DNA from 3 places in the Kitasatospora sp. NPDC058478 genome. Region 3 is predicted to be linked to each of the others. Evidence: riboswitches for the same ligand, from Rfam matches in the RefSeq annotation. Region 3 holds a riboswitch; each other region holds the start of a gene.
What was found. Region 3 has a riboswitch for cobalamin ahead of ACFWPT_RS07135 (peptidase). Riboswitches for the same ligand answer to the same signal wherever they lie in the genome.
Positions count from the first base shown of each region.

Region 1 (7,121 bases), on a different contig from region 3:
CTGGGCCGCCTGGTGCACGGCGACCAGCGAGGACGAGCACGCCGTGTCGACGGTGATCGCGGGCCCGCGCAGGCCGAACACGTAGGAGAGCCGGCCGGAGGCCACGCTGCCGGCCGAGCCCAGAGCGAGGTGGGCCTCCAGTTCGTGCTCGGTGAAGCGGGAGGCGTAGTCGCCGTACATCACGCCGAGGAAGACGCCCGTGTCGCTGTCCCGGACGGACGCCGGGTCGATCCCGGCCCGCTCCCACGCCTCCCAGGTGACCTCCAGCAGCAGCCGCTGCTGCGGGTCCATGGCGAACGCCTCGCGCGGCGAGATGCCGAACAGGCCCGCGTCGAACTCCGCGGCGCTGTGCAGGAATCCGCCGCTGCGCGTGTAGCAGGTGCCGATCCGGTCCGGGTCGGGGTCGTAGAGGGCGGCGAGGTCCCAGCCCCGGTCGGTCGGCAGGTCCGAGATCGCGTCCGTGCCCTGCGACACCAACTCCCAGAGCCCTTCGGGGGATTCCACGCCACCGGGGTAGCGGCAGGCCATGGCGACGATCACCACCGGGTCCCGGTCGTACGGCTCCTCCGGCTCGGCGGTCCGCGGTGCGGTGGCGCGCGCGGGCGCGGGTGCAGCAGGTACGACGGGTACGGGTGCGGCGGGTGCGGCGGGTGCGGCGGCGAACAGTTCGGTGTGCAGGTGGCGGGCGACGGCGGCCGGGGTGGGGTGGTCGAAGACCAGCGTCGTCGGCAGGCTCAGCCCGGTCGACGCCGCGAGCCGGTCGATCAGCTCGATGGCGCCGAGCGAGGTCAGCCCGAGGTCCGCGAACGAGCGGTCCGCGAAGGAGCCGCCCGCCCCGGGCCCGCTCTCCGGCGCCCGTCCGCAGACCCGGGCCGTCTCGGCGCACACCCTCTCGCACAGCGCGCGTTCCTGCTCCTCCCGGGGCAGCGGCAGCAGCCCGCGGCCCAGGGAACCCCCGGCCGGGGCCGGCGCCGCAGCCGGGTCGCTGAGCACCGCATGGCGGACGATCTTGCCCGACGGCGTGCGCGGGACGGCCGCGATCTCGCGGACCTCGACGGGGACCTTGTGCTCCGCGAGCTGCGAGCGGCAGACGTCGAGCACCAGCCGCGGGTCCAGGCCTTCCGGGCCGGGCACCACGAAGGCGACCGGGACCTCGCCGAGGACGCCGTGCGGCAGGCCGAGGACCACGGCGTCCCGCACCCCGGGACAGCCCCGCAGGACGTGCTCGACCTCCGTGGGGTGGATGTTCTCGCCACCCCGGATGATCAGTTCGCTGACCCGGCCGGTGAGGACGAGGTGGCCGTGTTCGGCGCGACGGCCGAGGTCCCCGGTCCGGTACCAGCCCTCGCGCAGCGCGGCGGCCGTCGCTTCCGGCTGGTCGTGGTAGCCCGTCATGAGATTCGGACCGCTGACCCAGATCTCGCCCTCGCCGCCCGCGAGGACGTCGACGCCGCTGTCCGGATCGACCACGCGAACCTCGACCCCGGGTACCGGTAGTCCACAGGACCCGTCGACCCGGGGGCCGTTCGGGCGGGCCACCGCGATCGCGCCGCACGTCTCGGTACTGCCGTAGACGTCGAGCAGCGGCGCGCCGAGCGTCTCCTCCACCGCCCCGCGCAGCTCGGGCGGGCACGGCGCGCCCGCCGTGACGCAGAGCCTCAGCCCGGGCCGCGGTGCGGGGAGCGGGGTGTCCTTCGCCGAGGCCATCAACCGGTGGTACGTCGTGGGGACGCCCGCCAGGACGGTGAACGGCCCGCCGAGGGCGGCGCTCGGAGTGCGCAGCGTGCGCCACAGGTCGCCGGGCGTCAAGGCCTCACCGGGCGTGGGCAGTTCGCCGGCGATCGCGGTGCTCGCGCCGACGGCCGTGGTGCCCAGGATCGCGAGGGAGTGCCCGAAGCTGTGGAACAGCGGCAGCGGCCACAGCAGCCGGTCCTCGGAGGAGAGCCCGAAGAGCGGCGCGTAGCAGGCCGCCACCGACCACAGTGCGCTGCGCTGTGTGGAGAGCACGCCCTTGGGGCGGTGGGTGGTCCCGGAGGTGTAGAGCAGCCAGGCCGGATCGTCGAGCCCCAGGTCGTCGGGGGCCGCGGGCCCGTCGCTCCCGCTCCCGGTCGCGGCCTCGGCTTCGGCCTCGAAGAGGACGGTGCCGTCGGGGGCGTTCGAGGGGATCGGGCCCGCCCCGGTGAGCACGGTGTGCAGGCCGCGGTACGCGGCGCCGAGGCGGTGCAGCTGCGCGAGGTGCGCGGGGTCGGTGATGATGGCCGAGGCGCCGCTGTCCCGCAGGTAGTAGTCGAGTTCGTCGTCGGAGGAGCGGGGATTGAGCAGGACACCGACCGCCCCCGCCCGCAGCACGGCGAGGCAACCCTCCACCAGCTCCACGCAGTTGCCCAGGCAGAGCGCCACCCGATCCCCGCGCCGGACCCCCGCCCGCACGAGCGACCCGGCCAGCCGCCCGGTCCGCCGCTCCAACTCGGCGTAGCTGACACCGCGCGAGAAGTCGTGGAACGCGACCCGGTCCCCCGACCGTTCGGTGTGCCTCCTCAGCAACTCCGGCAGCGGCCGCACCAGATCGTCATACCGCAGTTCACCACTCACGCCCCGGCTCCGACCTCTCGCCACTCGCGACCCACTCCCCCGTCGATCCCCTCCGTACCCAGTAACACACGGGCACAGACCGAGTCCTGCGGACTCGCCGCAGCTGCGCTTGCGGCCGCCGAGGAACCGCGGCACTTCGAGGCAGCAATCAGGCCTCTGACCTGCGGAAACAGCAGCTCTCCAGCCCGGGAGGGCGCGAGGGCACAGCGCCGTGGACTTTGAGCGCTGCCCCCGATACCGCCCTCCCCGTCCGGCGCCCGTGTCAGGCTGGGGGAATGCTCTCCGACTCCGCCGCCCCCAACGCCTGGCACACCCCGGCCGAACTGGCGCCGCTCGACGGCAACGAGGCCTTCCGCGGCACCGATGCCGGGACGGTGCTGGACTTCTGGCGCTACGCGATGCCCGACTTGCGAACCAACACCACCCGGGGCCTGCTCGCGGAATTCCTGGTCCACCGCGCCGTCGGCGCTGTGGCACGCAACATGGAATGGGACAGCTTCGATGTCCTGACGCCTGACGGGCTCAGGATCGAGGTCAAGACCAGCGCCTACCTCCAAGCCTGGGGGCAGCGTCAGCTGTCGGAGATTCGCTTCTCCCGGCTGCGCGGACGCACCTGGACTCCCGAGGACGGTGACGCCGCAGAGCAGTCCTACAACGCGGATGTCTACGTCTTCGCCCTCCATACCGCGCTCACCCACGCCGACTACGACCCGCTCGACATCGGCCAGTGGCGCTTCTACGTTGCTTCCCGTGCTCTCGTGGAGGCCACCGGACAGGCCAGCCTGGGCCTTGCTTCCGTACGCCGGCTGTGTGGCGAACCCGTCGACTACGAGGAGCTCGCGGTCCGGATCTCGGCCTGCTCCCTCCAGTCACCCTCAACTGGCGGAGCCACCGAAGCTGCCACCGCCACTGCGTGACAGCGCGCTGGAAAGCCGGCAGGCCGAACACACACCTCCGTCAAGGCGCTGCCGCTGCCGGCGCTTCGCGTGGCCGGTGGGCGTCCTTGAGCCGGTCAGCACCGACCTGACCACGCCTGATACCTTGCCATCGCCGTGGTGTACGGGAAACCGGTCTGAGTCCGGTGCGGCCCTCGCCACTGTTGCCGCGGAGTTCCGCGGCCCTCGCTGACCGGCTTTTCCAGCGGTCAGGGCCACTGGGCGGGCTGGAAGAGCCGTCCGGGAAGGTCGGCTGCGGCGTGTTGATGCGGAAGCCAGGAGACCGGCCACGGCGCGACATGTTCCACGAGGGTTTTGGAGAACACGTGCCCAGCGGTCTGCTGTATCCGTTTCGATCGATATGTTCCGTTCGTCCCACAGGTCCGATACGTGTCGGCCGGGTGGTCGCGGCCGTCCTGTTCACCGGCGCGCTCGGGGCTTGCACCGGCGCCCCCGCGCCCGCCACGTCCGGCGGGGCGGCCGGAAGTGCCGCGCCGGTGAGCGTGGACAACTGCGGGACGACCGTGACGGTCGGCGCGCCGCCCGCCCGGCTGGTGACGCTCAACGAGGGTGCCACCGAGGTGGCCCTGTCCCTCGGCCTGCAGTCCCGCATGGCCGGTACCGCCTACCTCGACGATTCCGTCCCGGAGAAGTGGAAGGCGGCCTACGACTCCGTCCCGGTGCTCTCCAAGGACTACCCGACGAAGGAGAAGCTCCTCGCGGCCCGTCCCGACTTCCTGTACGCCTCCTACTCCAGCGCGTTCACCGACAAGGTCGCGGGCAGCCGGGACGAGCTGCGCGGCCAGGGCATCCCGTCGTACCTGTCCCCGTTCGGCTGCTCGGACAAGAGCCAGGTGCCGCCGACGACCTGGCAGGCGGTGTGGGGTGAACTGAACGACGTCGCCAAGGTCTTCGGTGTCACGGAGCGGGCCGCCGCGATCCAGCAGCAGCAGGAGCAGCAGCTCGCCCAGTTCACGGCGACGGCCGCGGGCAAGAGTCTGAAGGTCCTGTGGTACGACTCGGACACCAAGTCGCCGTTCGTCGGTGCCGGCCACGGCGGACCTCAGCTCGTGCTCGATGCCGTGGGCGCCCGCAACGTCTTCGGGGACCTGCCCGGTGGCTGGCAGAACGTGAGCTGGGAGAAGGTCGTCGCGGCGGACCCGGACGCCATCGTGGTCGCGGACGCCGGCTGGGACACCGCCCAGTCCAAGATCGACTACTTGGAGAACGACCCGGTGCTGAGCAAGCTCACCGCCGTGCAGCGCAAGGCTTTCGTGGTGGTGCCGTTCTCGGAGTCGACTCCCGGCGTGCGGCTCGCCGACGGTGCCGCCCGGGTGTCCGCAGGGCTGGGCCAGCTGCACCCGGGTTCATGACCACCGAACCCCGCCCCGTCGTGCGGCCCTCCGGTCCGGGCCGCGCGACGGCGGCCCTGGCCATCGGCGCGGCCCTGCTGCTGACCACCGTGCTCCTCGGCCTGGCCGTGGGCTCGCAACCCGAGCCGGTCCGGACGGTGATCGATGTCGTGGCGCGCCGTCTCGGGCTGGGCGGCCAGCACGTCACGCTGCTGGACGACCAGATCGTCTGGCAGTTGCGGCTGCCCCGGGTTCTGGGAGCGGCTGCCACCGGCGCAGGCCTCGCGGTCTGCGGCGCGGTGCTGCAGACGCTGACCGGGAACGACCTGGCCGATCCCTTCCTGCTCGGGATCTCCGACGGAGCCGCCGCAGGCGCGGTCACCGTGATCGTCCTCGGCGTCGGCGTGACCGGCGCCGTGGGCACCGGCGCGGTGGCGACGGCGGCCTTCGCCGGTGCCCTGCTCGCCGCCGCCGTCGTCCTGGCACTGGCCGGCGCCCGCACCCGGTCCCTACCGACCACCCGGACCGTGCTCGCCGGCATCGCGGTGGGGCAGATGTGCGGGGCCTACACCTCGTTCGTCGTGCTGGTCCTCGGGGACCGCAACGCGGCGCGCGGTGTCATGGAGTGGACGCTCGGCTCGGTCGCCGGCGTGCGCTGGCCCACCGCCGTCTTCCTGACCGCGGTCGCGCTGGTCGGCGTCACGGTCCTGGCCTCCTCGGCCCGCGACCTGGACGCCTTCGCCTTCGGCGAGACCGCCGCCCGCTCCCTCGGCGTCCACGTCGAGCGCACCCGCTGGCTCCTCGTCGCCACCGCCGCGCTGGTGACCGCGTGCCTGGTCGCCAACACCGGCGTCATCGGGTTCCTCGGCCTGGTCGTACCGCACGTGGTCCGGCTGGTCTGCGGCCCGCGCCACGCCCTCCTGCTGCCCGTGTCGGCACTGGTGGGTGCGTCCCTCCTGGTGGGCAGCGACATCGTGGCGCGCTCGGTCCTGCCCGACCGGGAGATCCCCGTCGGCGTCATCACGGCCGGACTCGGAGCGCCCTTCTTCGCCTGGCTGCTGTGGCGCCAGGGGCGGGCCGAGGGGGGACCGCAGTGACCGTGACGCCGCCCGCCGAGCTGCGCGCGGAGGAGCTCCGCGTGCGCATCGGCGGAGCCACGCTGCTGGACGCGGTCTCGCTCGCGTTCGCCCCCGGCCGGATCACGGGCCTGCTCGGGCCCAACGGCGCCGGGAAGACCACCCTGCTGCGCGCGGTCGCCGGACTGACCCGGCCGAGCGCGGGGCGCGTCCTCCTGGACGGAGAGGACCTCCACGCCCTCACGGCCCGCCGACGAGCACGACGGGTGGCCTTCATGGAGCAGCAGGCGGACACCCGGTTGTCACTGCCGGTCCGTCAGGTCATCGAGCTCGGACGCACGCCGTACCGCAGCCGCTGGCCCGTGCCGATGGACTCCGCCGCCGACGCCCACGAGCGGTCCGTGTTCGCCGATGCCGTTGCCGCGGCCGACGTCGGACACCTGCTCGACCGGGCCTGGCCGACGCTGTCGGGCGGCGAACGGCAACGGGTCCAGCTCGCGCGGGCGCTGGTGCAGGAGCCCGGCGTGCTCCTGCTCGACGAGCCCACCAACCACCTCGACCTGCGCCACCAACTCGGCTTCCTCGGCGCCGTGCGCGGGCTGGGCGTCACCACGGTGGCCGCGCTGCACGACCTCGAACTCGCCGCCGCCTACTGCGACGAGGTCGCCGTCCTGCTCGACGGCCGGCTGGTCGCCCACGGGCCCAGCTCCGACGTGCTCACCTCGCCCACGATCGCGCACGTCTACGGCGTCGACGTGACCGTGGAACGACACCCCCGGCACGACAGGCCGCACATCCGGTGGAACGGACTGCTCCCCGAAGGGACATCACCATGACCCTCCCCGCCCCAGGCGCACCCGCCCGCCGCAGTGCCACGCTCCTGGTCGGCATGTCGATCGGGGAAGCCGTCCGTCGTGACGAACTCCTCCGGACCGCGGCGTCGCACCGGGCCTCGATCGCTTTCCTGCAGCAGGCGGACCCCTCCCTGTCGGCCGAGCTGACCAGGCTGGCCGACGCGGGCACCGAGACCGTGGTCGTGATCGGCGTCCGCCTCGCGGCTTCCGGCCCGGGCCAGTCCTGGCTACGGCGGATCGCGGCGCACTGGTGGCGCGAGCGCGCGGGCCACCGTCCCGAACTCCTCGTCGCGACCCGCCTCGCCGACTCAC
Region 1 covers NZ_JBHXML010000066.1:40,668-47,788, reverse strand. The annotation lists gene ACFWPT_RS31045 (type I polyketide synthase) at 1-2,592, opposite strand, end outside; gene ACFWPT_RS31040 (hypothetical protein) at 2,868-3,509, shown strand; cobalamin riboswitch at 3,629-3,834, shown strand; gene ACFWPT_RS31035 (ABC transporter substrate-binding protein) at 3,929-4,900, shown strand; gene ACFWPT_RS31030 (iron ABC transporter permease) at 4,897-5,976, shown strand; gene ACFWPT_RS31025 (ABC transporter ATP-binding protein) at 5,973-6,791, shown strand; gene ACFWPT_RS31020 (ferredoxin) at 6,788-7,121, shown strand, end outside.
Region 1: another riboswitch for cobalamin. It lies ahead of ACFWPT_RS31035 (ABC transporter substrate-binding protein); the one in region 3 lies ahead of ACFWPT_RS07135 (peptidase).

Region 2 (7,121 bases), on a different contig from region 3:
ATCGGGCAACAGAGGCAAACCGCCTGGCCGGAAACAGGTGGCGGGGGCATGCCATCCCGGCTCAACCCTTGCGGCGGCGGTCGCGCTACCCGCCCGACCGGTCACACTCCGTGGCTGACGGGTGAGGTCCGGGTTTCGTACAGAGGCCCTGTCGGTGTGACTTCTCGTGCGGGGGGGCTGGGTTCAGAGAAGGGGGGTGAGCCAGCGGCGGAGGAGTTCGGTGTAGTGGGTGGGGGCGGAGTTCCAGAGGGTGGCGTGGTCGGCGCCCGGGAAAGGCCGGAGGCTGACCACGCCGGGGCGGGCGGCGGCGAGGCGCTCGGCGGCGCGGAACGGGGCGACCTGATCGTCGGGGCTGTGCAGGAGGAGGGTGGGGACACGCAGGTCGGCGCCCTCGGCGATGCGGCTGAAGTCGGCGAGGTCGACGCCGGTGCGGCCCTCGGCGGCGAGGGCGCCGAGCTCGGCGGCGGCGCCGGTGTAGCCGGCCCGGGCGGCGCCGCGGCGGGCGGTGGCGGGCAGGTCGAGGACCGGCGAGTCCAGGACGAGGCCGCTGATGGCATGGGCCCAGGCGGAGCGGGAGGCCGTCTGGAGGGCCATGGTGGCGCCGAGGGACCAGCCGTACAGGATGACCCGGCCGGCGCCGCTGTCGAGGGCGAGCCGGACCGCCGACTCGACGTCGCGCCACTCGGTCTCGCCGAAGTGGCCGAGCCCGTCCGGCGAGGCGGGGGCGCCCTGGTCGCCCCGGTAGGTGACGGCGAGGGCGGGCAGGGCGAGGCGGTCGAGGACGGGGAGGACCGGGAGGGTCTGCTGCCGGTCGGCGCCGGGGCCGTGGACGAGGATCACCCAGGTGCCGCGTTTGCCGTCGAGGCGCCAGGCGGGGAGGGCGCCGAGTTCGCCGTCGGCGGCGGTGTCGGTGAAGGGGAGGCCGAGCGCCTCCGTGGGGTCGCCGAGGTGGACGCGGGGGGTGAAGCGGACCTCGGTGCCGGGGGTGAGGGTGCCCCGGTCGGCGCGGACGAGGCGGCGGGTGACACCGTTCTCGTCGCTGTGCAGGACGTCCTCGACGACGGCGTGGCCGTGGTCGTCCCATTCCACGGCCCAGCGGCCGGGGCGCAGGCTCTCGGGGCGGCGGTTGAAGGTGATCCGGCCCGCGGCGAGGCTCCGCACCAGGACGGGGCCCGACTCCCGGACGGCGCTCGCCGGGTGGACCAGCCGTTCGGAGGCCCGACGGCCGATCACCAGGACGGCGGCCCCGGCGCCGACGACGGCGGCCGCCACGACGGCCGCGGTTCCCCAACGCATATCGCTCCCCGCTCTGCTGGTCTTGGCTGCTCTTGGACCGGACGGTGTCCGGGCGGTGTCCGGGCGGTGCTCGGACGGTGTTCGGGCACCAGTTCACCGGGGGGCCGCGCGGGCGGCCACCGGGCTGGGCCGTCCGGGTCACGGCGGGGCGTCGGGCGGGGCGGGCGTCAGGCGGGCCTCGGGCGGGCGAGAACGGCACCGGCGACAGGGCTCCGAGGTGTGACCAACCCCTCCGTGACCTCGGTTGACTCCCGGTTCGGCCGCGTGATGGGATCCTGGGGCCAAACGGAGGCATGCAGAGGAAGCCGGTGCGAGTCCGGCGCGGTCCCGCCACTGTCACCGGGGAGCACGCTCGGAACATTGCCACGGCGGACCGTCAGAAGCCGCTGGAAGGCCCGGGGGTGCGTCCGACCCGGAAGCCAGGAGACTCTCGCCCCCGGTACGTCGATCCAGGGCGCGGACCCTGAGTGAGGACACGCACGCGATGCAGGCTGCCCCGACCCGCCGGACCCGACGCGGCCTTCCGCCGAACCCGCCGTGCGCCCGCTGACCCGCGCCGCCGCGTTCGCGCTCGGCGCCGCCGCGGGCTTCGCCGCGGACGCCCGCTTCGCCGACCCCCGGCGCGGCCACCCGGTGGCCGTCTTCGGCGGCGCGGCGACCCGGCTGGAGCGGCGGGTGTGGCAGGACGACCGGGTGGCCGGCGCCGGGTACACGGCGCTGTGCGTGGGCGCGGTCGCGGCCGGCGCGGTGGCCCTGGACCGTACGGTGGGCCGGCGTCCGCTGGGCCGGGCCGCGCTGGCGGCCGCCGCGACCTGGACGGTGCTGGGCGGCACCTCGCTGACCCGGGAGGCGCGCACCATCGGCCGGTCGCTGGCCACGGGCGACCTGACGGCCGCGCGGGAACGGCTGCCGCACCTGTGCGGGCGGGATCCGAGCGCGCTGGACGGGCCGCAGATCGCCCGCGCGGTGGTCGAGTCGGTGGCCGAGAACACGGCGGACGCCGTGGTGAACGCGCTGGTCTGGGGCACGCTGGCGGGCACGCCGGGGCTGCTGGCGTTCCGCGCGGTGAACACGCTGGACGCGATGGTCGGCCACCGCTCGCCGCGGTACGCCCGGTTCGGCTGGGCCTCGGCCCGGCTCGACGACGTGGCGGGCTGGCCGGGCGCCCGGCTGACGGCGCTGCTCACGGTGGCCGCCGCGCCGCAGCCGAAAACGGCCTGGCGGGTCTGGCGGCGGGACGGCTCGGCGCACCCGAGCCCGAACGCGGGCCAGGCGGAGGCGGCCTTCGCGGGCGCGGTGGGCGTCCGGCTGGGCGGGACCCTCCAGTACGGGGAGCGGGTGGAGCACCGGCCGGTGCTGGGCGCGGAGTTGCGCCCGGTGACGGTGGACGACATCGAGCGGGCCTGCGTGCTCTCCCGGCGGGTGGGCGCGCTGGCCCTGGGTACGACGGTCGCGGGGCACGTCGCGCTGCGCTTGCTGATGACACGGTGGAGGGGAAGGGCATGAGCAACGCACTGCTGGTCGCCGGGACGACCTCGGACGCGGGCAAGAGCGTGGTGACCGCGGGCATCTGCCGCTGGCTGGCTCGGCAGGGGGTGCGGGTCGCGCCGTTCAAGGCGCAGAACATGTCGCTGAACTCCTTCGTCACCGCCGACGGCGCCGAGATCGGCCGGGCGCAGGCGATGCAGGCGCAGGCGGCCCGGGTGGAGCCGGAGGCGGCGATGAACCCGGTGCTGCTGAAGCCGGGCGCGGACGGCCGCAGCCAGGTGGTGCTGCTGGGCCGGCCGGTCGCCGAGGTGGGCGCGCTGGACTACCGCGAGCGCAAGCCCGTCCTGCTGGAACGGTCGCTGGAGTGCCTGGCGGATCTGCGCCGCCGCTACGAGGTGGTGGTCTGCGAGGGCGCCGGCTCGCCCGCCGAGATCAACCTGCGGGACCGGGACATCGCCAACATGGGCCTGGCGACGGCCGCCGGGCTGCCGGTGGTGGTGGTCGGGGACATCGACCGCGGCGGCGTCTTCGCGGCGATGTACGGGACGCTGGCGCTGCTGTCGGCGCAGGACCAGCGGCACGTGGCGGGCTGGTTCGTCAACAAGTTCCGCGGCGACGCGCGGCTGCTGGCGCCCGGCCTGGAGATGCTGCACGGGCTGACCGGCCGTCCGGTGCTGGGCACCCTGCCGATGCTGCCGGGCCTGTGGCTGGACGCCGAGGACTCGCTGGACCTGTCCACGGTGGTGGACCGGGTCGACGGCCGCGGCCCGCTCGGGGCGGACGTGCTGCGGGTGGCCGTGGTGCGCTTCCCCCGGCTGTCGAACTTCACCGACCTGGACGCCCTGGCGCAGGAGCCCGGCGTGCTGGTGCGCTGGGTGACCCGGCCGGAGGAACTGGCCGACGCCGACCTGGTGGTGCTGCCCGGCACCCGGGCCACCGTGGCCGACCTGGCCTGGCTGCGCGAACGCGGCCTGGAGCCGGCGCTGAAGGCGCGGGCGGCGGCCGGGCTGCCGGTCCTCGGGGTGTGCGGCGGCTACCAGATGCTGGCGCGCGGGATCGAGGACGAGGTGGAGTCCGGGGCCGGCTCGGTCGAGGGCCTGGGCCTGCTGCCGACGCACGTGCGGTTCGGCGCCGAGAAGGTGCTGGCGCGGCCGGTCGGCACGGCGTACGGGCAGCGGGTCGAGGGGTACGAGATCCACCACGGGGTGGTGGCCGTGGAGGGGGGCGAGCCGTTCTTCTCCGATGACGACGGGCACGGCCTGGACGGCTGCCGGGTCGGCCCGGTGTGGGGCACGACCTGGCACGGCGCGCTGGAGAACGACGGCTTCCGTCGTGAACTCCTGCGCGAGGTCGCCGCGTTGGCGGGCCGGGCGTTCGTGCCGGCGCCGGACACCTCGTTCGCCGAGGCGCGCGAGGCCCGGCTGGACCGGCTGGGCGACCTGATCGAGGAGCACGCGGACACCGACGCGCTGTGGAAGCTGATCGAGGGCGGGGTGCCGGCGGCCGGATCGCTGCCGTTCCTGGCGCCCGGGGCACCTGGGGAGTATGCATGAGTGACGTCCGCTATCCGTTCACCGCGATCGTCGGCATGCCCGACCTGCGGCTCGGCCTGCTGCTCAACGCGGTCTCGCCGGCCGTGGGCGGCGTGCTGGTGCGCGGCGAGAAGGGCACCGCGAAGTCGACCATGGTGCGCGCGCTGGCCGGCCTGCTGCCGACCCTCGCGGCCGTCGACGGCTGCCGGTTCGCCTGCGACCCGTCCGCGCCGGACCCGCAGTGCCCGGACGGGCCGCACGACCGCCCCTCGGCGTCCGAACGCCCCGCCCAGCTGGTCGAGTTGCCGGTCGGCGTGGCCGAGGACCGGATCGTCGGCTCGCTCGACCTGGAACGGGCGCTCGCCGAAGGCGTCAAGGCGTACGAGCCGGGGCTGCTCGCCAAGGCGCACCGCGGCGTGCTCTACATCGACGAGGTGAACCTGCTCCAGGACCACGTCGTGGACCTGCTGCTGGACGCCGCCGCGATGGGCCGCTCGTACGTCGAGCGCGAGGGCGTGTCGGTGCGGCACGCCGCCCGCTTCCTGCTGGTCGGCACGATGAACCCCGAGGAGGGCGAGCTGCGGCCGCAGCTGCTCGACCGGTTCGGCCTGACCGTCGAGATCGCCGCCACCCGGGACCCGGCCGAGCGCGCCGAGGTGGTCCGCCGCCGGCTCGGCTACGACGCCGACCCGGCCGGCTTCGCCGCACGGTTCGCCGCGGACGAGCAGGCGCTCGCCGAACGCATCACCGCCGCCCGGGAGTTGCTGCCCAAGGTGGAGCTGACGGATGTGGCGCTACGTCAGATCACCGCCGTGTGCGCCGCGTTCGAGGTGGACGGGCTGCGCGCCGACATCGTGATGGCCCGCACCGCCGTCGCGCTCGCCGCCTGGGACGGGCGGACCGAGGTGCTGGAGGAGGACGTCCGCAAGGCCGCCCAGCTGGCGCTGCCGCACCGGCGCCGCCGCAACCCCTTCGACGCGCCGGGGCTGGACGAGGAGCAGCTCGACCGGACGCTGGAGGAGCACGCGCAGCCGGAGGAGCCCGCGCAGCCATCGGAGCCCTCCGAGCCCTCGGAGCCCGAGGGGTCCGGGGAGCTCGGGGGCTCAGGAGAGACCGAGGGCGACGGGGACGGCGAGGGCGACGGCCCCGAGGACGACGGTCCCGGCCCGGACGGCGGCCCCGGCGGCGGCCCGGACGGCGGCGGAGCCCCCGAGCCCACCTCCGGCCCGCAGGCATCGGCCGCCGAGCCGGACGAGCCGCTCCAGCAGCCCGTACCGGCCCAACACCCCGCCCCCGCCCGGGAGTCGGCACCGGTCGCGGCCGGCGACCCGTACCGGACCAAGCTGTTCACCGTGCAGGGCACCGGCCACGGCGCCCAGGGCCGCCGCTCCCCCGCCGAGACCACCGGCGGGCACACCGTGCGCGCCCGGCGCCCCCAGGGCACGCTCAGCCGCCTGCACCTGACCGCCACCTTGCAGGCCGCCGCGCCGCACCAGGCGGCACGCGGGCGGGCCGGCCGGGCGCTGGTGCTGCGCAAGGACGACTTCCGCGAACAGGTCCGCCAGGGGCGGGAGTCCAACCTGGTGCTGTTCGTCGTCGACGCCTCCGGCTCGATGGCCGCCCGGCAGCGGATGACCGCCGTCAAGGGCGCCGTGCTGTCCCTGCTGATGGACGCCTACCAGCGGCGCGACAAGATCGGCATGATCACCTTCCGGGGCGCGGACGCCGAACTGGCGCTGCCGCCGACCTCGTCCGTGGAGGTCGGCGCGGCCCGGCTGGAGTCGCTGCCCACCGGCGGCCGCACCCCGCTGGCCGCCGGCCTGCTGCGCGCGCACGAGGTGCTGCGGGTGGAGCGGCTGCGCGACCCGAGCCGCCGCCCGCTGCTGGTCGTGGTGACGGACGGCCGGGCCACCGGCGGGCGGGACGCGCTCGCCCGGTCGCAGCGCGCGGCCGGACTGTTCGCCGCGCAGGGCACCGCCAGCGTGGTGCTGGACTGCGAGTCCGGCCCCGTCCGGCTCGGCCTCGCCCGCACCCTGGCCGGACTGCTCGGCGGCACCGCCGTCAGTCTGGACGAGCTGCGCCCCGAGGGCGTCGCCTCGCTCGTCCGCGAGAACCGCCACGACGGCCGGCGTGACAGCCGGCAGGAGAACCGTCGTGAGAACCGTGCCACCACCATGCGAAAGGCGGCCTGAGCCGACATGCCCAAGGGTGTCCCCGAGAGCGTCCCCGACGACGGCCTGACGACCCGTCAGCGCCGCACACAGCCGATCACCGCCGTGCACACCGGCCCCGGCAAGGGCAAGTCCACGGCCGCGTTCGGCATGGCGCTGCGGGCCTGGAACCAGGGCTGGCCCGTCGGGGTGTTCCAGTTCGTGAAGTCCGCCAAGTGGAAGGTCGGCGAGGAGAACGCGCTGCGTGTGCTCGGCGCCTCCGGCGAGGGCGGCACGGTCGACTGGCACAAGATGGGCTCCGGCTGGTCGTGGATCCAGCGCTCCAGCGAGATGGAGATGGACAGCGAGGCGGCCGCCAAGGAGGGCTGGGAGCAGGTCAAGCGCGACCTGGCGGCCGAGACCTACCGCTTCTACGTGCTGGACGAGTTCACCTACCCCATGCACTGGGGCTGGGTCGACCCGCAGGAGGTCGTGTCGGTGCTCAAGGACCGCCCGGGCAGCCAGCACGTCGTCATCACCGGCCGGTACGCGCCCGAACCGCTGACCGAATTCGCCGACCTGGTCACCGAGATGACCAAGGTCAAGCACCCCATGGACGCCGGCCGCAAGGGCCAGCGCGGTATCGAGTGGTAGA
Region 2 covers NZ_JBHXML010000029.1:73,671-80,791, forward strand. The annotation lists gene ACFWPT_RS18155 (alpha/beta hydrolase family protein) at 184-1,296, opposite strand; cobalamin riboswitch at 1,594-1,726, shown strand; gene ACFWPT_RS18160 (cobalamin biosynthesis protein) at 1,834-2,802, shown strand; gene ACFWPT_RS18165 (cobyric acid synthase) at 2,799-4,337, shown strand; gene ACFWPT_RS18170 (putative cobaltochelatase) at 4,334-6,508, shown strand; gene cobO (cob(I)yrinic acid a,c-diamide adenosyltransferase) at 6,515-7,120, shown strand.
Region 2: another riboswitch for cobalamin. It lies ahead of ACFWPT_RS18160 (cobalamin biosynthesis protein); the one in region 3 lies ahead of ACFWPT_RS07135 (peptidase).

Region 3 (7,121 bases):
GGTGGGGTTGGTGCAGGTCGTCGGCAGGGCGTTGATGGTGCAGACGAAGCCCGGGTAGCGCGGGTGGAAGGTGTACGCGAACCCGGCGCCGGTCAGCGCGGCCAGGCCGCTGGCGGGGTCGCCGGGTGCGCAGCCGGTCTGGATACCGCCGCCGACGGCGGTGAAGTCGACCACGACGGTGACGCCGGTGGTGCCGTCGCAGGCGGCGGCCTGCGCCTTCGGGGCCTGGACGGCGGAGACGCCGAGCAGGCCGGCGGTCAGGGCAGCGGCGGCGGCGATCGAGCCGAGGGTGCGGCGGGCCGGGCGCGCGGGCGCCGGGGTGTCGGTCATCGGAGCTCTCCTCTCGGGGTCAGCGGGTGGTCAGCGGGTGGTCGCCGGGCAGGCCGGCACGGGCGCGTCCGGGCGGGCACCGGCGGCGGAGAGGGTGGCCAGCGGGGTGCCGGCCAGGCCGAGGACGGCCTGCGCGGTGGCCCGGGCGCCGGTGGCCGGGTTGAAGCCGGTCGCGTCGTAGGCGACCGCCCCCCGCACCGCCGGGTCGGTGGCGCAACCCTGCTGGAGCTTGACCAGGCTGCTCCAGCCCTTGAGGCCGGCCACGAAGCGCCCGCCGGAGAGCAGTGTCTGCGTGGCGAGGCCGGTGGTGTTGGCGTTGGACGCGGCGGCCCCGGCGGCCGGGAAGCCGCCGTCGGCGTTCTGGTGGGCGGTCAGCCAGCCGAGCCCGGCGTTGGCCTTGGCGGTGCGGCCGGTGGCGGCGAGGGCCTGGGCGGCGAGCGCGGTGGCGTCCGGGTCGCTGGTGCAGGTGGCCTGGCCGAAGGCGACCGGGTAGCCGCCGTCCGCGCACTGGCTGTTGGCGAGGAAGTCGACGGCCGCGGCCGGGGCGCCACCGGTCGTGCGGTGCAGGGCGATCAGGGCCAGGGACTGGCCGAAGGCGTTGCTGTAGTCGCCCCACTGCGAGCGGTCGGAGAACCGGCCCTCGGCGGTCTGGAGCGAGCGCAGGCGGGCCGGCAGGTCGACGCCGCCGAAGGCCGTCGGGTTCCCGCCGCGCACCTCGACGGCGAGCAGCAGCTTGGCGGTCGCCCCGGCGTAGGCCTCGGTGGTGCCGTCGCCGAGGTAGCCGCTGATGATCTCGGGCTTGGCCAGCCAGGCGGTGGCCTTCGCGGCGGCCTGGTCGGAGCTGCGCGAGGCGGCGAAGGCCAGTACGGCGTCGATGGTCAGGCCCTGGTCGGGGTAGGCGGTCCCGTTGAAGACGGACTCGAAGTGGTCGCCGTCGACGAGCTGGCGGGCGAGCCAGCCGCCGGCGGCGGCATCGGGGCGGATCGTCGGGGACGAGGTCGCGGCAGCAGGCGCGGCCTGGGCGGCAGCGGCCGCCGGGAGGACGGTGGCGAGGGCGAGCGCGGGTATCGCGAGGAGGCGCAGGGGGCGTCGGAACGAGGGCACGGTGGGCCTTTCCGGGCCCGCACGCAGGGGCCCGGAGGACGGCGGCACCAGCCGGGGCAGCCCTCGGAGCTCCGGCCCGCAGACCACGACGGGAGGAGGGGACGACACACCTCCGCCGCCGGGTACTCGGGCTCGCCGCCGACGTGGAGTCGGCGGCCTACCGTTGCGGGTCAGCGCCGGATTCGAACCGGACTTCCCCCAGCGGCGGAGTCACAACTTGACGGCCCATCATGGCGATACGGAAAAGATCCGGTCAAGGGTTCGTGCGTCACATCGCGCCACATCGCGCCGCGAACTGCTCGGACCGTCAGCGGTTGAGGAACTCCGGCGGGCGCTTCTCGGCGAAGGCCGCCATGCCCTCCTTCTGGTCCGTCGTGGCGAACGTGGCGTGGAACAGGCGCCGTTCGAAGCGCACGCCCTCGGCGAGCGTGGTCTCGTACGAGCGGTTGACGCTCTCCTTGAGCATGACCGCCGCCGGGGTGGACATCGCCGCGATCGTCTCGGCCACCGTCAGGGCCTCGGCCAGCAGCTGGTCCGCCGGGACGATCCGGGAGACCAGGCCGGCCCGCTCGGCCTCCTCGGCGCCCATCATCCGGCCGGTCAGGCACAGTTCCATCGCCTTCGCCTTGCCGACCGCCCGGGTCAGCCGCTGCGAACCGCCGATGCCCGGGATCACGCCGAGCTTGATCTCCGGCTGCCCGAACTTCGCGGTGTCCGCCGCCAGCAGGACGTCGCACAGCATCGCCAACTCGCAGCCGCCGCCCAGCGCGTAGCCCGCCACCGCCGCCACCACGGGCTTGCGCAGCGCGGCGAAGCGGTCCCAGGCGGCGAACCAGTCGCCGAGGTAGGCGTCGACGAAGTCGAGCGACTGCATCTCCTTGATGTCGGCGCCGGCCGCGAAGGCCTTCTCCGAGCCGGTGATCACCAGAGCACCGATCTCCGGATCGCGGTCGAACTCCGTTGCGGCCGCCACGACTTCGTTCATCAGCCGGGTGTTGAGCGCGTTGAGCGCCTTGGGCCGGTCGAGCGTGATCAGCCCCACCCGGCCCTTGCGCTCGACCAGGATCGTCTCGTAGCCGGTCACTTGCCGTCCTCCCTCAGGGTGGTGATGATCGCCGAGAAGTCCAGGCCGGCGCCGTCGTCGGCCTGCGCGAAGTCCGCGTACAGCTGTGCCGCCCTGCGTCCGAGTTCGGTGGGCAGGCCGGCGGCCTCGGCGGCCCCGGCGGCGAGGCCGAGGTCCTTGGCCATCAGGGCGGCGGCGAACCCGGCCGCGTAGTCGCGGTTGGCCGGGCTGGTCGGCACCGGTCCGGGGACGGGGCAGTTGGTGGTGAGCGCCCAGCACTGGCCGGAGGCGGTCGAGGCGACGTCGTAGAGGGCCTGGTGGCTGAGCCCGAGGCTCTCCCCGAGCACGAAGGCCTCGCTGACCGCGATCATCGAGATGCCCAGGATCATGTTGTTGCAGATCTTCGCGGCCTGCCCCGCACCGGGGGGTCCGCAGTGCACGACCTTGCGGCCCATCGCCTCCAGCACCGGTCGAGCCGCCTCGAAGTCCGGCTCGGCGGCTCCGACCATGAAGGTGAGGCTGGCGGCCGTGGCACCGACCACCCCGCCGGAGACCGGCGCGTCCACGGCCCGGTGCCCGGCGTGCACGGCGAGGTCGTGCGCCGCCCGGGCGTCCGCGACGTCGATCGTGGAGCAGTCGACGAAGAGTGTTCCCGGGCGGGCGGCGGGCAGCAGGTCCGCGTAGGCGGCCAGCACGTGCCGGCCGGCCGGCAGCATGCTGATGACGACGTCGGCCTCCCATACCGCCTCGGTCGCGGACCGCGCCGGACGGACGCCGTTCTCCGTCCGGGACGCCCGCCGCAGTGCCTCGGGCGCCAGGTCGTAGCCGGTCACGGTGTGTCCGGCCGTGGCGAGGTTGGCGGCCATCGGGCCGCCCATGTTGCCGAGTCCGATGAATCCGATGACTCCGTTGAATCCGTTGCGGTGGGTCACCAGCGCTCCAGGGGTGTGGTGGGGGCCAGGCCGAGTTCCCGGTCGCCGAGCGGGGCGAAGTAGCGGGCCACCGTGGCGGGCTCGACGGCGCTCAGCGTCGACGGGTTCCACCGCGGGGAGCGGTCCTTGTCGATCACTTGGGCGCGGATCCCCTCGGCCAGGTCCGGCGTGGAGAGCGCCGCGCAGGAGGTCCGGTACTCCTGGTCGAGGACGGCCTCCAGCGGGCCGAGGGTGCGGGCCCGACGCAGGGCGGCGAGGGTGGCCTTCACGGCGGCGGGCGAGTTGGCGGCGATCCGGTCCGCGGCCTCCTTGGCCTCCGGTTCGCCGCTGTCCCGCAGGCGGTCGAGGATCTCCTCCACGGTGTCGGCCCTGTAGCAGTGGTCGATCCAGGCCCGCCGACCGTCCAGCAGGCCGGCCGGTGCGGGCCCGACGTTCCGTTCGAGGGCGTCGTGCACGGGGAGTTCGGCCAGGTCGTCCAGCAGCGCGGGCAGCCGCTCGGCCGGGACGAAGTGGTCGGCGAGGCCGCAGAGCAGCGCGTCACCGGCACCGACGGAACCCGCGGTCAGGGCTAGGTGGGTACCCAGCTCGCCCGGTGCGAGGGCGAGCAGGTAGGTGCCGCCGACGTCGGGGACGAAGCCGATGCCGGCCTCGGGCATGGCGATGCGTGTGGTCCCGGTGACGATCCGGACGCTGCCGTGGGCGGAGACCCCGACCCCGCCGCCCATCACGATGCCGCTCATGAGCGCGACGTAGGGCTTGGGGTAGCGGGCGATGCGGGCGTTGAGGCGGTACTCGTCGCGCCAGAACTCCTCGACGGCGCCCGGGTCCGCGCCGGTGGCGGCGCGGTGGATGGCGACGATGTCGCCGCCGGCGCAGAAGGCCCGCTCACCGGCGCCGGTGATGACCACGGTGTCGACCCGCTCGTCCTCCTCCCACGCGTCCAGGGCTTCGGAGATCCTTCGCACCATGCCGTGGGTGAGGGCGTTCAGGGCCGCGGGGCGGTTGAGGACGATCAGGCCGGCCCGGCCCTCGCGGTGGACCAGGACCTCGTCGAGGTCGTTCCCGGCCATCACGCGGCCCCGGTCAGGCCGCGGGCGACGATGACGCGCATGATCTCGTTGGTTCCTTCCAGGATCTGGTGCACCCGCAGGTCGCGGACGATCTTCTCGATGCCGTACTCGGCCAGGTAGCCGTAGCCGCCGTGCAGTTGGAGCGCCTGGTTGGCGACCTCGAAGCCGGTGTCGGTGGCGTGCCGCTTGGCCATCGCGCACAGCTCCGGCGCTCTGGGGTCCCCCCGGTCCAGGGCCGAGGCGGCCCGCCAGAGCAGCGACCTGGCCGCCTCCAGCTCCGTGGCCATGTCGGCGAGCCGGAACTGCAGCGCCTGGGCGTGCAGGAGCCGGGCGCCGAACGCCTCGCGGTCCGCCAGGTAGCGGGTGGCCCGTTCCAGGGCGTCCTGCGCTCCGCCGAGGGAGCAGGCGGCGATGCCGAGCCGGCCGCCGTTCAGCCCGTTCATGGCGATCCGGAAGCCCTCGCCCTCGGCTCCCAGGAGGCGGTCGGCCGGGAGCCGGACGCCGTCCAGCCGCACCTGGCGGGTGGGCTGGGCGTTCCAGCCCATCTTCTTCTCGTCGGGCCCGAACGAGACGCCGGCGTCGTCGCGTTCGACGACGAACGCGGACACCCCGCCGGCCCCCGGTCCGCCGGTGCGGGCCATCACCAGGTAGACCTGGGAAGCCCCTGCGCCCGAGATGAACTGCTTGACGCCGTCGAGGACCCAGTGCGCCCCGTCCCGGCGGGCTCGGGTGGTCAGTGCCGCCGCGTCCGAGCCCGCGCCGGGCTCGGTGAGGCAGTAGCTGGCGGGGGTCGCCATGGCGCTGAGGCCCGGCAGCCAGCGGGCGCGCTGGGCGTCGTCGCCGTAGCGGTCGATCATCCAGGCGACCATGTTGTGGATGGACAGGTAGGCGGCGATGGACGGGCAGCCGGTGGCCAGCGCCTCGAACACCAGCACGCCGTCGGCGCGGGTGAGCCCGGAGCCGCCGGACTCCTCGCGGACGTAGACACCGGCCAGGCCGACGTCCGCCGCCTTGCGCAGCACGTCCACCGGGAAGTGCTTGGCCTGGTCCCACGCGACCGCGTTCGGCGCCAGGTGTTCGCGGGCGAAGGCCCGGGTGGTCGCCGCGATGGCGAGCTGGTCCTCTGTGAGGTCGTGCACGGCGCCCTCAGCCCATCGTCGGGATGGTGAAGCTCGCGCCCTCCTTGACCCCGGAGGGCCAGCGCGAGGTGACGGTCCGGGTGCGGGTGTAGAAGCGGATCGAGTCCGGCCCGTGCTGGTTGAGGTCGCCGAACCCGGAGCGCTTCCAGCCGCCGAAGGTGTGGTACGCGACCGGCACGGGGATCGGCACGTTGACGCCGACCATGCCGGTGTTCACCCGGCGGGCGAAGTCCCGCGCCGTGTCGCCGTCCCGGGTGTAGACGGCCACGCCGTTGCCGAACTCGTGCTCGCCGGGCAGGCGCAGCGCCTCCTCGTAGTCGGCGGCGCGGAGCACGGTCAGGACGGGGCCGAAGATCTCCTCCCGGTAGATCCGCATGTCGGGCGTGACGCGGTCGAACAGCGAGGCGCCGAGGAAGTAGCCGTCCTCGTGCCCCTCCAGCCGGAAGTCCCGCCCGTCGACGACGAGTTCGGCGCCCTCCTCGACCCCGAGGTCCAGGTAGCCGCGGACCCGCTCCAGCGCGTCGGCGCCGACCAGCGGGCCGAAGTCCGCCGCCGGGTCGTCCGAGCGCCCGACCTTCAACGCGGCGATCCGCTCGACCAGTTTGGCCACCAGGGCGTCGGCGGTCTCCTCCCCCACCGGGACGGCCACCGAGATCGCCATGCAGCGCTCGCCGGCCGAGCCGTAGCCGGCGCCGATCAGCGCGTCCGCGGCCTGGTCGAGGTCGGCGTCCGGCATCACGACCAGGTGGTTCTTGGCGCCGCCGAAGCACTGCGCCCGCTTCCCGTGCGCGGCGGCGGTGGCGTACACGTACTGGGCGATCGGTGTGGAGCCGACGAACCCGACCGCCTGCACCCGCGGGTCCTCCAGCAGGGTGTCGACGGCCTCCTTGCCGCCGTTGACCACGTTCAGCACGCCCGGCGGCAGCCCGGCCTCCAGGAACAGCTCGGCGAGGCGCAGCGGCACCGAGGGGTCGCGCTCCGAGGGCTTGAGGACGAAGGCGTTGCCGCAGGCGATGGCGGGTGCGGCCTTCCAGAGCGGGATCATCGCGGGGAAGTTGAACGGCGTGATGCCCGCGACCACGCCGAGCGGCTGGCGCATCGAGTACACGTCGATGCCGGTGCCCGCGTTGTCGCTGAACTCGCCCTTCAGCAGGTGCGGGATGCCGGCGGCGAACTCCACGACCTCCAGGCCGCGTTGGATGTCCCCGTGGGCGTCGGCCACGGTCTTGCCGTGCTCGGCGGACAGCAGCCGGGCCAGTTCCTCCTTCTCCTGCTCGACGAGTTGGAGGAAGCGCAGCAGGACGCGGGCGCGCCGCTGCGGGTTCCACGCGGCCCATGCGGGCTGGGCCTGCGCGGCGTCGGCGATCACCGCCTCGACCTCGGCCCGGCTCGCCAGCGGCACCCGGGCCTGCACCCGGCCGGTGTTGGGGTCGTACACGTCGCCGAAGCGACCGGAGGTGCCGGCGGTGGGCTTGCCGGCGAC
Region 3 covers NZ_JBHXML010000009.1:25,208-32,328, reverse strand. The annotation lists gene ACFWPT_RS07140 (flagellar hook-length control protein FliK) at 1-330, opposite strand, end outside; gene ACFWPT_RS07135 (peptidase) at 361-1,434, opposite strand; cobalamin riboswitch at 1,534-1,674, opposite strand; gene ACFWPT_RS07130 (enoyl-CoA hydratase) at 1,742-2,518, opposite strand; gene mmsB (3-hydroxyisobutyrate dehydrogenase) at 2,515-3,429, opposite strand; gene ACFWPT_RS07120 (enoyl-CoA hydratase/isomerase family protein) at 3,426-4,499, opposite strand; gene ACFWPT_RS07115 (acyl-CoA dehydrogenase family protein) at 4,499-5,638, opposite strand; gene ACFWPT_RS07110 (CoA-acylating methylmalonate-semialdehyde dehydrogenase) at 5,646-7,121, opposite strand, start outside.